One region of the Robertmurraya sp. GLU-23 genome, then DNA from elsewhere that is predicted to be linked to it. Evidence: predicted binding sites of a transcription regulator. Region 1 holds the regulator's gene; each other region holds the start of a gene.
What was found. Region 1 encodes Rex, which represses fermentation and respiration genes when NADH is low (regulators of the CRP and FNR family bind a similar motif). Its sites were predicted from a motif close to TTGTGAAATATTTCACAA; they were not measured.
Positions count from the first base shown of each region.

Region 1 (3,194 bases):
GCTTAAGATCACGCTCGTAGTTTTCGGCTTTTTGATCAAGATAAGAACTGTAGTTTCCTGAGAATTTGCTGATTTGGTTCCTAGAGATTTCGTACACTTGATTGACCACTTTATCTAAAAAGTAGCGATCATGGGATACGATTAAGATCGCACCTGTGTAGCCAGTCAGGTATTGCTCTAGCCAAGACAACGTATCAATATCTAGATGGTTGGTCGGTTCGTCCAAAATAAGAATATCAGGCTTCGTTAATAGCAGCTTCGCTAAAGCTAAACGAGTTTTCTGGCCACCACTTAAGCTATCAATTTTCGTAGTGTAATCGAAAGAGTGAAAGTTTAAGCCATGTAGGACAGAACGTATATCAGATTCGTACTGATACCCTCCATTCTCCTTAAATTCGTTTTGGAGATGGTCATATTCTTTTATTGTTCGCTCGTACAATGCAGCATTTTCAAACACGTTAGGATCAGCCATTTTTTCCTCGAGCTTACGAAGCTCTTTCTCTTGGTTCATAACCTGTTCAAAAACGGTAAGCATTTCTTCCCAAATGGATAATCCGGAGACAAGACCTGTATTCTGAGCCAAATACCCGATCGTTACATGTTTGGGCTTGATTAAATCACCTGATTCATAGGAAAGGTGACCGGCAATAATCTTGAGTAAAGTAGATTTTCCGGCCCCATTTCTGCCTACTAAGGCAATACGGTCTCTTGTTTGAACTTCTAGTTTTATATTCGATAAAATAAGGTCAGCTCCATAAGACTTGGAAAGCTGGTTCACTTGTAGTAGTATCATTGATTTCACCTCTATACTTCTACGGTTAGTGTATCGCATTCAATACGGATGAGCAATGATATGAGTTGTGAACTATGTTACAATGTTTTCACACAGAACAAGGAAAATAGTGTATGATTTTGAAAGAGGTGTATAATAGATGTCAGAGTTCACTCATTTTAATAAAGAAGGCAGAGCGAAAATGGTAGATGTGAGTGATAAGCCCGAAACCGTACGGACGGCTATTGCCCATTCTAGTATCACAGTCAATCAAGAGATATATGATCGTATTACACATAACCAAATGAAAAAAGGTGATGTGCTAGCAGTTGCACAGGTTGCTGCCGTTATGGCTAGTAAAAAAACATGGGATATTATTCCAATGTGCCATCCTATTCCACTTACCGGTGTCGATATTTCTTTTGATTGGGAATCAGATAACCATTGCCATACTCTACATATTTCTGCTAGTGTAAAGACAAAAGGAAATACAGGTGTAGAAATGGAAGCGTTAACAGCCGCTTCTGTTTGTGCGCTTACGGTTTATGATATGTGTAAAGCCATAGATAAAGGAATGGTAATCGGGAAAACATACCTTGTTGAAAAAACGGGTGGTAAAAACGGTGACTTCAAAAGGGAAGAGAGACTATATTAGTTAAAGATAGAAGGTAGGGGAAGAACGATGAGTAATGAATCAATGAAAATCCCACAAGCAACGGCGAAAAGGCTACCATTGTATTATCGCTTTTTAAATAGTTTACACTCATCAGGAAAACAACGAGTTTCATCAGCTGAACTAAGTGAGGCGGTGAAGGTCGATTCTGCAACGATTCGAAGAGATTTTTCATACTTTGGAGCATTAGGTAAAAAGGGATATGGTTACAATGTAAACTATTTATTATCCTTTTTCCGTAAAACACTCGACCAAGATGAGTTAACGAAGGTTGCGTTAATTGGGGTCGGGAATTTAGGGACAGCATTTTTAAATTATAATTTCTTGAAAAATAATAATACAAAAATTGCTGTTGCATTTGACGTAGTAGAAGAGAAGGTAGGCACAAAAATTGGAGAAGTGCCCGTCTATCATATGGATGATCTAGAAGAGGTTATTGAAAGAGAAGATATTCAAGTTGCGATATTAACGGTTCCAGCAACAGTTGCACAATCCATTACCGATCGAATGGTTCAAGGAACGGTGAGAGGGATTTTAAACTTTACACCGGCCCGATTAACGGTTCCATCATCCATCAGGGTTCACCATATTGATCTGGCTATTGAGTTACAGTCACTGGTGTACTTTTTAAAGCACTATTCTTCAGTGGATGAAGAAATGGTAGAGGAATAAACAACAAGCCGCCCCTTAGTGGAGCGGCTATTTCTTTTGCTGTTTCTTCATTTCTTTAATTTTAAAATGTAAAAGAATCATCCGAATGCCTGAACCAATATCAAATGTTGCTAGCAAGACTAGAAGATAGGTAAAAAACCCCCACTCTCCATTTTGCTGTAAGTCCTGAATGGCAAACACTGTGAACAGAGCACCTAAGACGATGTATATAATTCCTGAGAATAAAGGTGACTGTCTCATAAGAAGAATCCTCCAATAAAGCTTTGCATTTGTTCTGCTTGTTTGATTAATTTTTCTATGTCTTCCCTATATACGGATTGCACAAGAACAACGAATGTATTCATCGATACGTGAGCAACAATCGGAACGAGAATCCGATTGGTTTTAACATACAAATACGCAAAGGTGAATCCCATCGCGGAATAAAGTAGGGTGTGCTCGGGCTCCATATGGGCAAAAGAAAAAATGACTGAGCTAAGCAAGGCTGATATAAAAAAGTTAAATCGCTTATAAAAAGCTCCAAAAATGATCTTACGAAAGACAATTTCTTCTAATATAGGACCGATAACGGAGCTAACTACTATCATAATAGGAAAAGACTCAATGATGCGTAAAATCTGCTGCGTATTATCAGATCCTACCTCAATACCAATCAGGCGTTCAATATTCGCAGCAAAGGCTTGGGCAAATAGAGCAAGAAAGACACCTATAATGGCCCAGAGGATCGACCGACCTAAGCTGGCTCCGTTTCTTACTGCATTTGCGTTTACCATCTCATTACGTAACAGCTGCAGGACAATCACAAGTGTGATAGTAAAGCTGATAACAAGCCAAGTGACACCTGCAAACCCTTGAGAGTGATTGGTTTCAAAACCAATCATTTCTAGTACGAGAGAGGTGATAGGGACACCAATAAAGCTTGAAAGCTGCATAGCAATATAAGCAATTAATATAAACCAATATTCACGTTTCAAAACAAGTCTCCTTTTCAATCCAATATAGTTATTCTACTCGTAAACATCAGGTTGTATCAAATAAGAAGAATTATTGTCCGTATTTTAGCATTATATGGATAGA
Region 1 is NZ_JBRKCV010000018.1:91,044-94,237, reverse strand. Features, by position in the region: gene ACVBAX_RS21270 (ABC-F family ATP-binding cassette domain-containing protein) at 1-793, opposite strand, end outside; gene moaC (cyclic pyranopterin monophosphate synthase MoaC) at 933-1,427, shown strand; gene ACVBAX_RS21260 (redox-sensing transcriptional repressor Rex) at 1,455-2,117, shown strand; gene ACVBAX_RS21255 (YdiK family protein) at 2,145-2,357, opposite strand; gene ACVBAX_RS21250 (CPBP family intramembrane glutamic endopeptidase) at 2,354-3,091, opposite strand.

Region 2 (3,194 bases), on a different contig from region 1:
TTGGGACAAAGACGGAGTTAAAGAATTTAAACTCCTTTAACTTTGTTCGCAAAGGTATCGAATATGAAGAGAAGCGTCAGGAAGAAGTGGTTCGTGCAGGTGGAGAGATTCAGCAGGAAACACGTCGTTACGATGAGGCATCCAATACGACTTTATTAATGAGGGTCAAAGAAGGTTCGGAAGATTATCGTTATTTCCCTGAACCAGATTTAACGGATCTGTACATTGATGAAGATTGGAAGGCTCGCATTCGTGCTGAAATTCCAGAGCTTCCAGATTCAAGACAAAAGCGTTATACCGAAGAGTGGGGATTACCTGCGTACGATGCGGCTGTTTTAACAGTGGTAAAGGAAACAGCTGACTTTTTTGAAGCAACGGTTGCAGCTGGGGCGGATCCGAAACAAGCATCCAACTGGATAATGGGTGAATTATCGGCCTATTTAAATTCCGAACAAAAGGAACTGGCTGATGTAGCCCTAACACCTGAAGGTCTTGCGGGAATGATTAAGCTTATTACTGACGGAACCATTTCTTCTAAGATTGCGAAGAAGGTGTTTAAAGAACTTGTTGAAAAAGGCGGAAGTGCTGAGAAAATTGTCAAAGACCAAGGTCTAGTACAAATTTCTGATGAAGGTGCTCTACTAACAGTAATCGCTGAAGTTCTTGATGCCAATCCACAATCCATTGACGACTTTAAAAATGGGAAGGAAAAGGCGATTGGTTTCCTTGTTGGTCAGATCATGAAAGCTACAAAGGGCCAAGCAAACCCACCACTAGTAAATAAGTTATTGCAACAAGAAATCAGAAAACGCTAATAAAAAAGATTCCCTTGCTTAAATGTAGCAAGGGAATCTCTTTATAGTTAGGCTTTTTGTTGGAGTAGGTCTGCTCCTTTTTTGAAAACTGTTTTGCGAAGGAAAGGAACAACCCAATAGTCTAAGCCGTAACGTCCTGCATTGAATCCGGCAGTAAGAATGATGACACCCATTAGAATGTCTGTAGGGTTATGAGAAACTGTACCAGCAAGCATGAAAGAGAAGTTCATGACTAATCCAAAGAACATTGCTGCACTTGTAAAGCAACCAAGAATTAATCCTAAACCTACTAGAAACTCGCCCCAAGGTACAAGGAAGTTAAATAAATCCACGTTCGGTAGTGCCACACCTTCAAGGAAAGATACATACCAGCCATAAACAATGCCATCTGGACCAGCGACAGGGTTTGCTATAGAACCTTTTAAAAATCCAGCAGCATCAAACCCGCCAGTTATTTTGCCCCAGCCTCCCGTCATCCAAGCATAACCGAGATATACCCGTAATACAGTAAGAAGTGCTGCAGAAATCTTGTTTTCTCTTAAAAATTGATTAAACATAAATGATTCCGCCTTTCAAAAGTTATTTAATAAATGATTACACTCATAATATACAATGTTCTGATAGTGAAAAGAATAGTTTTGTGAAACAGTTCACAAATTGATCGAAATCTTTTGAACGAATTGTTAACAAAGTCCATTTTTGACTTAAGCCTTTTTCGGAAGAATGTTTGTATCCTTCTTAGTAAACGTTTTACGAAGGAAAGGAACAACCCAATAGTCTAAACCATAACGTCCTGCATTGAATCCGGCAGTAAGAATAATCACACCCATTAGAATGTCTGTAGGGTTATGAGATACCGTACCAGCAAGCATGAAAGAGAAGTTCATGACTAAACCAAAGAACATTGCTGCACTTGTAAAGCAACCAAGAATTAATCCTAAACCGACTAAAAACTCGCCCCAAGGTACAAGGAAATTAAATAGATCCACATTCGGCAGTGCTACACCTTCAAGGAAAGATACATACCAGCTGTAAACAATTCCATCTGGACCAGCCACAGGGTTTGCAATAGAACCTTTTAAAAATCCAGCAGCATCAAAACCACCACCAGTTATTTTGCCCCAGCCTGCTGTCATCCAAGCGTAACCGAGATACACACGTAATAATGTAAGAAGCGCTGCAGAAATCTTGTTTTCTCTTAAAAATTGATTAAACATAAATGATTCCGCCTTTCGAAAATGATTTAATTAATGATTACACTCATAATATACGACGTGACCATAGTAATAACCACAGGGATATACGTTAGTTCACAGTTTGTTAAAAGCTTATTGACCGAAGTGTGAACTATGTCACTTTTATGAACAACAGGAATAGACAAGTTTGGTGGAAATAAGTATGTATTTCCCAGGAAAAGAGTATTTCCGACAAAAAAACAACCCATTCGTTGTCGAATGAGTTGTTCAGTAAGGATTATTTCTCTTCCTTTAATAAGGCGATAGATTCATTAAATTCTTTTTCAATTTGATCATTGTGTTTAAATGTAAGGATGCTGACGATAATTGCAACAATCGCATTAAGGAGGAAGCCTGGAACAATTTCGTATAAGTCAAAGATGCCACCTTCTGCTTGTTTCCAAAGAATCACCGTGATGGCACCCGTGATAATACCTGAAATGGCACCCCAGTTCGTCATCTTTCTCCAGAAGAGACTGAGGATAATGACCGGACCAAAGGACGCGCCAAATCCTGCCCAAGCGTATGCAACGAGTGACAGAATCGTATTATCTTGATCGAGTGCTAATAAAAGGGCAATAACAGCCACTGTTAATACAGCTAATCTTCCCAATAATACATAATGCTTGTCGGAAGCTTCTTTCTTTAATAATACTTTATATAAATCTTCAATAAGAGCACTTGAAGTAACAATAAGCTGAGATGAAATCGTGCTCATGATTGCGGCTAAGACCGCAGCTAATAGGAAACCGGCAATGATCGGATGAAACAAATATTGTCCAAGTTCAATAAAGACGGCTTCTGGATTGGAAAGGGTTAATTCAGGATTCTTCTTAAAATAAGCAATCCCAATCATTGCTGTTAGAATGGTTCCAATGAGAGAGAAAATCATCCAAGTCATCCCAATACGACGGGCACTCTTGATTTCTTTAACCGTCGTGATGGCCATAAAACGGACAATGATATGTGGTTGGCCAAAGTATCCTAATCCCCATGCCATAGCCGAAATAACTCCGATGAAGCTAGCTCCTTTTAATAAATCCAAAAAATTTGGATTTACGAGTCGAACCGTTTCAAACGTTTCAGCAGGTCCACCTGTGGCAAATACCCCGATAATAGGGACAAAAATAAGTGCAAGTAGCAT
Region 2 is NZ_JBRKCV010000026.1:709-3,902, reverse strand. Features, by position in the region: gene gatB (Asp-tRNA(Asn)/Glu-tRNA(Gln) amidotransferase subunit GatB) at 1-815, shown strand, start outside; gene ACVBAX_RS24100 (DoxX family membrane protein) at 863-1,372, opposite strand; gene ACVBAX_RS24095 (DoxX family protein) at 1,520-2,032, opposite strand; gene putP (sodium/proline symporter PutP) at 2,289-3,194, opposite strand, start outside.
Region 2: ACVBAX_RS24100 (DoxX family membrane protein) is a predicted target of Rex. The motif match lies at 1,454-1,471, and genes of this name have one in related genera.

Region 3 (3,194 bases), on a different contig from region 1:
GATGTAGCATACCTAAATAGTAGTTAAGAGCAGGACGACATTTGCTGCAACCTTCCTCGTTGTTCCAGCCAAGAACATTCATGACTTCTTTTGTACTCATCATGCCTTTTTCTTTAATTTCAGCTACAACCTCGTCACGACTTAATGTTGTACAGCCACAGAGAGTCTTCTTATTTGCTTTTGTTGCATCAAATGAATCACCCAATGTGTAAGCAAGAATTTCACCAACAAGGCCCTTACAACGACCGCAAGAACGTCCGGCATTTGTACAGCTAGATACTTGATCAACGGTCGTAAGTCCTTTTGCTTGAATGGCTTCGACAATGGTCCCCTTTGAGACGCCGTTACATCCACACACAATCTCCGTATCTGGCATTGAGTCAACGCTCATGTCAGCTTGACCCCCGCCACAGCATCCAGAGTCTAAGATGCTTGCGCTTGTTTTCCCACTTACATCTTCTTTATCAACAAGCATACGGAACAATTTTGTGCTATCCTTTGTGTCACCGTATAGAACAATCCCTACCACTCGATTGTCTCTTACTAGTATCTTTTTATAGATGCCTTCAAATTCATTGTGAACTTTAATTGCTTTTGTAGATTTATCATCAATAATTTCACCTGCAGAATACAAATCAACATCAGATACCTTTAGTTGAGTGCCTGTAACAGATCCCTCATAAGGTACAACCTCTAAACCAAGTATTCTCTGTGCTAAAACCTTTCCTTGTTCATACAGCGGTGCAACCATTCCATACGTGATCTCTCTATGTTCTGCACATTCCCCAACCGCATATACATTAGATGTATTTGTTTCCATAAAGTCATTTACAATAATCCCGCGGTTTACGTTAATACCAGCTTCTTTTGCAAGCTGTGTATTTGGTTTAATTCCTACAGCCATAACGACTAGATCTGTTTTGATTTCTGTTCCATCGCTAAATCGAAGGCCTGTGACACGGTCATCTCCAAGAATTTCACTCGTTTGTTTTTCGAATAAAAACTTCATCCCTTGAGCTTCAAGTTCTTCTTTCAGCATCGTTGCAGCAGTCTCATCTAGCTGTCTTTCCATTAAATGTGGCATTAAATGAACCACATGTACGTCCATACCAAGGTCAATTAAACCTCTTGCAGCTTCAAGACCAAGAAGGCCACCACCGATAACTACCGCTTTTTTATGAGTTCGAGCGACTTCCATCATATTTTCACAATCTTGAATATCACGGAAGCCTGTTACGCCTTGTTTATCCGCACCTGGTACCGGTAGGATGAATGAGCTTGATCCTGTTGCAATAATAAGTTCATCGTAAGCAACGATCCTTCCCGTTGAAGAAACGACCGTCTTTATTTGTGGATTGATTTTTGCAACTGCTTCATTTGTATATAAAGTGATATTATTTTCTTGGTACCATTCCCATTCGTTTAGGAAAATGTCATCTACCGTTGTTTTCCCTTGCAGTACATTTGATAATTGAATTCGGTTGTAGTTTGGATATGGCTCATTTCCAAAGATTGTTATATGAAAAGCATCGGGTGTTAGTTTTAGAATTTCCTCGATTACTCTTACTCCTGCCATCCCGTTACCAATAAGAACTAAATGTCGTTTTTCCATTTTGTTATGTCCTCCCCAGCTTTAGCGTTATGCTCGTTATTTCACAATCAACTTGATAGCTCTATTTTAACTTCTTTTATGTTGAAAACTTGTGAAGTTTGTCACACTTTCGTGAACTATGTGAAGGTATTCACATTTTGTTCAAAGTTTAGGAAGGTAAATGAAAAAAGCTGGTGCATATGTTTGCACCAGCTTTTAAACTACCTATACTTCTTGTTTGACTTTTGGAAGTCCAGTAAATAAGAATTCATATTGCTTATAGCGGACCGTGAACAGCTTAATTGGATCCTCAAAAGCTGTTGGATTCTGCTGAAGCTTTGTTAATGATTGTTCATACTGACTGATTCTTTCTACTAAGTCTTCTGCCGTACGTGTTAATTCATCTTTTGGCTTTTGAAAGAACGATTCTAAATCCCTTTGTATGGCCATAGCAAAAAAATGATAAGGTGCAAAAAACTGTTTATTTACTTGTTTTGCTACTTCTGAATAATCTTCCGTTTCCACATAACGCTTGTATTTTTGCTGCAGCATGGCTTTATTTTGACCGATGCCTGCGAATAGCTTACCTGCGCCCTTTAGTAATAATTGGGTTGGATTATGCTTTAACATAATGTTGATGTGCTCTAATTGAACACCACTGGTCAACCGTCCAGTATCTCTTCTCCAATCATGAAGCAATTGATCATCTACTGGAAATTGGAATTTATCAATTCCATATAAGCCATTAAAACTTGTAGCCATTTCGTCCAAATAAGCACGAATTTGCTGTAGCTCCTCTTTCGTAAGACCAATCCATTGTTGAAGGGAGGAGTAAAGCTTTGGAAGGGTGGTGTTTTGTAAATATTCCTCCATTCGCCTGTTCATTTCCTCGTTTAATTGAAGATGGACAGTGGCAAGGTTGCTTTGATCTGTAATAGATTCAGCTGTGGTCTTTAGAACATTAGGTATGTCAGCTTCTACTTCTGCAGAAAGCTCCTGCAGAATTGTAACATAATTGTTCTTGAGTCTTTCTCCGACTTCCTGTTCTAAATCTCCAAGCTGCATGGAAGCTCCACTAACTTTAGCTAACATCTCTTTATTCCATTGAATGACATCGATTAATTTTTCTTCTTTATCAGCTCGTTTTGCTAATAGATAGTGTAGTGTTTCTTTTATAAAATAAAGCTCTTTTCTGGTTCTTCTTTCGTTGGATTGCTCACTGTTAACATCGATCAAAATGTCACTCCAGTCTACAGACTGAGAAGACGTGTACGGGTAAATGTCAGCATTCGGGAAAATAGGATTCAGCTTTTTCTTTATGGTTTCCATATAAAAAGATACGCCAGTCTCTTCTGCTACCGCATTTGGAATCGGAAGGATAAAAATGAACGTATGATCGTTAGCTTGCTGGTTCATTTGCTTAATCACATTCAATTCCATATCGTTTAATGGATTTTCCTCATTCAGAACATAAATAATGCTATCAGCCATGTGTAAATTAACAGATAGAGAACTTCTTTCTTGAACCGTTCCACGATACGGTGGTATGGACATTAATGAGGTGTTTGCACCTTTTAGTAGTTCATAAGGTCCTTTAGAGTGG
Region 3 is NZ_JBRKCV010000004.1:184,078-187,271, reverse strand. Features, by position in the region: gene nirB (nitrite reductase large subunit NirB) at 1-1,612, opposite strand, end outside; gene ACVBAX_RS10025 (tetratricopeptide repeat protein) at 1,817-3,194, opposite strand, start outside.
Region 3: nirB (nitrite reductase large subunit NirB) is a predicted target of Rex. The motif match lies at 1,731-1,748, and genes of this name have one in related genera.

Region 4 (3,194 bases), on a different contig from region 1:
ATCTACCCAGCTGCCTACCACAACAAGTGTTAGACCTAGGTAATAAATAAAATGTGCTTGTAATGGCGCATAAAAGGTATAAAGAACAGAAGCTTTATTTAGTAGAATCATTGTGGCTGCCATTAGCGTTCCAGCAGTCATTAACCAAAAGCCAATCCAGCCTAATTTTCTTTGAAGATTGGATAATGTACCTGAGGTGCGACTTGTGGCAGCAATTTGAAAGCCCATAATGAAGAATGTTGTTAAAACAAGCCCGAGCACAACACCGTGAACCGTTAATATTTGATAATAACCAATTCCTGCAGGTAATACAAATTTACCAGATCGTACTAATGTTTGCAGAAGACCCGCCAGCCCACCGACAGCCAAAGCGATAAATGCCACATAAAAATGGGCCATAACTAATTTTCCATCTCGTGGATCGATTTTCGCATTTAATGTATTCATTATTCCACCACCTTGATTTTAGACGTCATCATGTGATGTCCAGAACCACAATATTCATTACATAAAATTAAGTATTCTCCAGCTTTGTCAAACGTTGTGATATACTCGCTTATATAACCTGGCTCTAACATCATGTTAATATTTGTTCCAGCAACTTGAAATCCGTGAATTACGTCTTTTGTTGTTGCAATTACCTTTACTTTTGCTCCAAGTGGAACTTCAATCTCTCCTGGAGTATAAGCAAAAGCTTGAGCTACATATATTAATTCATAGTCCCAGTCTTTGCCCTCAACTTTTTTAAGTCCTGGCTCGTTGAATGGGGCAGTTGTATCAACTTTTTCAGGATTGATTGTAGCTAAGCAGCTTGGTGGTTGATTTCCGAGATAAAAGGCGCTAACACCTAAAACGGTTAGGAAAACTAAAAGTGTCCCAATCCCAAATATCAGCCAAATTTTTTCAAACTTATGCATATGCATGGTAAATATATCCCCTTTCCTCTAAAAACGGTCTAAAAATAAGAAGTAAACGCTCACCCATGTCACTATTAGAAAGAATCCTAATAGGAAAACGGAAGCTAATGTGCCTTTTAAAGAAGAGCTATCCTCTATTTCCGTCTTTGTTTTTCGGTTGAGTTCCATTTTCGCCATAACCCTCACTCCCTCCCCAAGGTTTCACAATAAATAAATAATTACAATTTCATAATACAAGACAATTGTTGCAATTCCATTAGCTTTCATTGATTTCACAAATTGTTCAATTGTTATGTATTTACTATGATAGTAGTGAAAAGTTATTGTGACAGTGATTTAAATCACATTCAGGTTTCTTGAAATGTGAATTATTTGTGAAGAAGATAAATTTTGAAAATATATGATAACGGTTACGAATGTCGACATAAAAGCATTTGTAGGTGAGTGATATTTATTACACAAAAAACACACCCTAGAAACCTAGAGTGTGTTACACGATTGAGCTATCCCACTTTGAATAAGATCCTGATCCTTCGCAGCCCGCACAATCAAAGATATGGTTATATGGGATAAATTCTCCTACTGGAGGATATACATGATACCCTTTTCCATGGCATTGTGGGCACTTATCTTCTTCATACATTGCTTCTAAATGCTCCTGATATTTTCCTTCTCGCCAATTAAAGAAGGCTTGAATGATTCCCAAGGTTAATCACCACCTATTTCCTATTATTGCTAATGGGGTTTCCACTATACATATTATTAACATAGAGGTGTGAAGGTGATGTTAATAATTGGTAGTTGAATATGGTTATGTTCACCATTAAATTTTCATATTTATTATTATTCCTAAAGCTTTTAGACTACTCGTAGGAACCTCTTATACTTGAAATAAATATACTGATAGTAATATTGGTCAGTAAGAAATAGTGAGGGATAATATATGGTGAAATACTATTGTGAACACTGCCGAACTCTTTATGATGGGAAGGTAGTATGTCAGGTGTGTGGTGAACTTGTGTGCAAAGAAATTTATATAGAGGTTCAAAGACAACAAGATAAGAAGTAATTAGGTAGCAGGAAAAAGAATCCCTTTTTCCTTTTCTTTTTGACTACTGTTTGATATGTTGATTCATATATGAATGAAAAAGGGGGATCATCGTGTACTTACCATCATTTCGATTAGATAATAAACATGCGATAGTTACTGGTGCCGGCAGGGGAATTGGAAAAGCACTAGCCATTGGTTTAGCGGAAGCTGGGGCAGATGTTGCAATACTCTCCCGAACCGAGGGAGATTTAAGGGAAACGGCTGAAATCATTCGTTCTCTTGGCAGGAGGGTGCTCGTTATACCGACGAATGTCACCTCAACAGAGGAAATATCAAGGGCTGTGTCTACCGTTGAGGATGAGTGGGGAGAAATACATATTCTTATCAATAACGCAGGAATGAATATTCGATCTAAAGCAATAGAGGTTACGGAAGAAGAGTGGCAGACAATTATGGACACTAATTTAAAGTCAGCCTTTATGATGTCACAACAAGTTGGTAAAGTGATGCAGAAGCACGGAACGGCGGGTAGAATTATATCTATCTCATCTGTTGCTGGGCATGTCGCTTTGCGGACAGGTGTCGTTTATGCAGCAACAAAAGCGGCCATGATTCAAATGACCAAGGTGCTTGCATTAGAATGGGGTCCTCATCATATTAATGTGAATAGCATAGGACCATGGTATTTCAAAACCCCTTTAACGGAAAGCTTACTTTCTAACAAAGAGTATGTAAAAGATATTTTAGCCGTCACTCCTTTAAATCGTGTCGGTGAATTACCAGAACTAGTAGGTCCTGTTGTCATGCTAGCTTCCGAAGCAGGAAATTATATCAGCGGTCAAACCATATTTGTTGATGGTGGGATGACGATCCACGGATTTTAAAAAAAAGGTAGAGAGGGTAATCCTCTCTACTTATTTTCTACCATTATAATAAGTTCAATCGTTCCTAAGTCTTGAATAGTGATTGGTAAACGAAATGCCTTCTCAAATCCGTAAACCTTTGTTTCTCCAACCAAAACAGTTGGTGGGGTAATATCGGTTTCATGGCCTTTTTGTGAAATAGTTGTAGATAAATTCCCTGCAATCATGTTTCCTAACTCTCCTGCAAAGGACTCTAGCATTTCGCCTTCTAAAGCCATACCGAACATTCCTTCTCCGATCTTGCCAAACAACTGTTCATTTCCATCAATTATAATTCGACCTCTAACATCTCCGGTCATTCCA
Region 4 is NZ_JBRKCV010000001.1:568,650-571,843, forward strand. Features, by position in the region: gene ACVBAX_RS02920 (b(o/a)3-type cytochrome-c oxidase subunit 1) at 1-447, opposite strand, end outside; gene ACVBAX_RS02925 (cytochrome c oxidase subunit II) at 447-923, opposite strand; gene ACVBAX_RS02930 (cytochrome c oxidase subunit 2A) at 945-1,094, opposite strand; gene ACVBAX_RS02935 (methionine aminopeptidase) at 1,408-1,623, opposite strand; gene ACVBAX_RS02940 (SDR family NAD(P)-dependent oxidoreductase) at 2,079-2,852, shown strand; gene ACVBAX_RS02945 (chemotaxis protein CheX) at 2,879-3,194, opposite strand, start outside.
Region 4: ACVBAX_RS02930 (cytochrome c oxidase subunit 2A) is a predicted target of Rex. The motif match lies at 1,279-1,296, and genes of this name have one in related genera.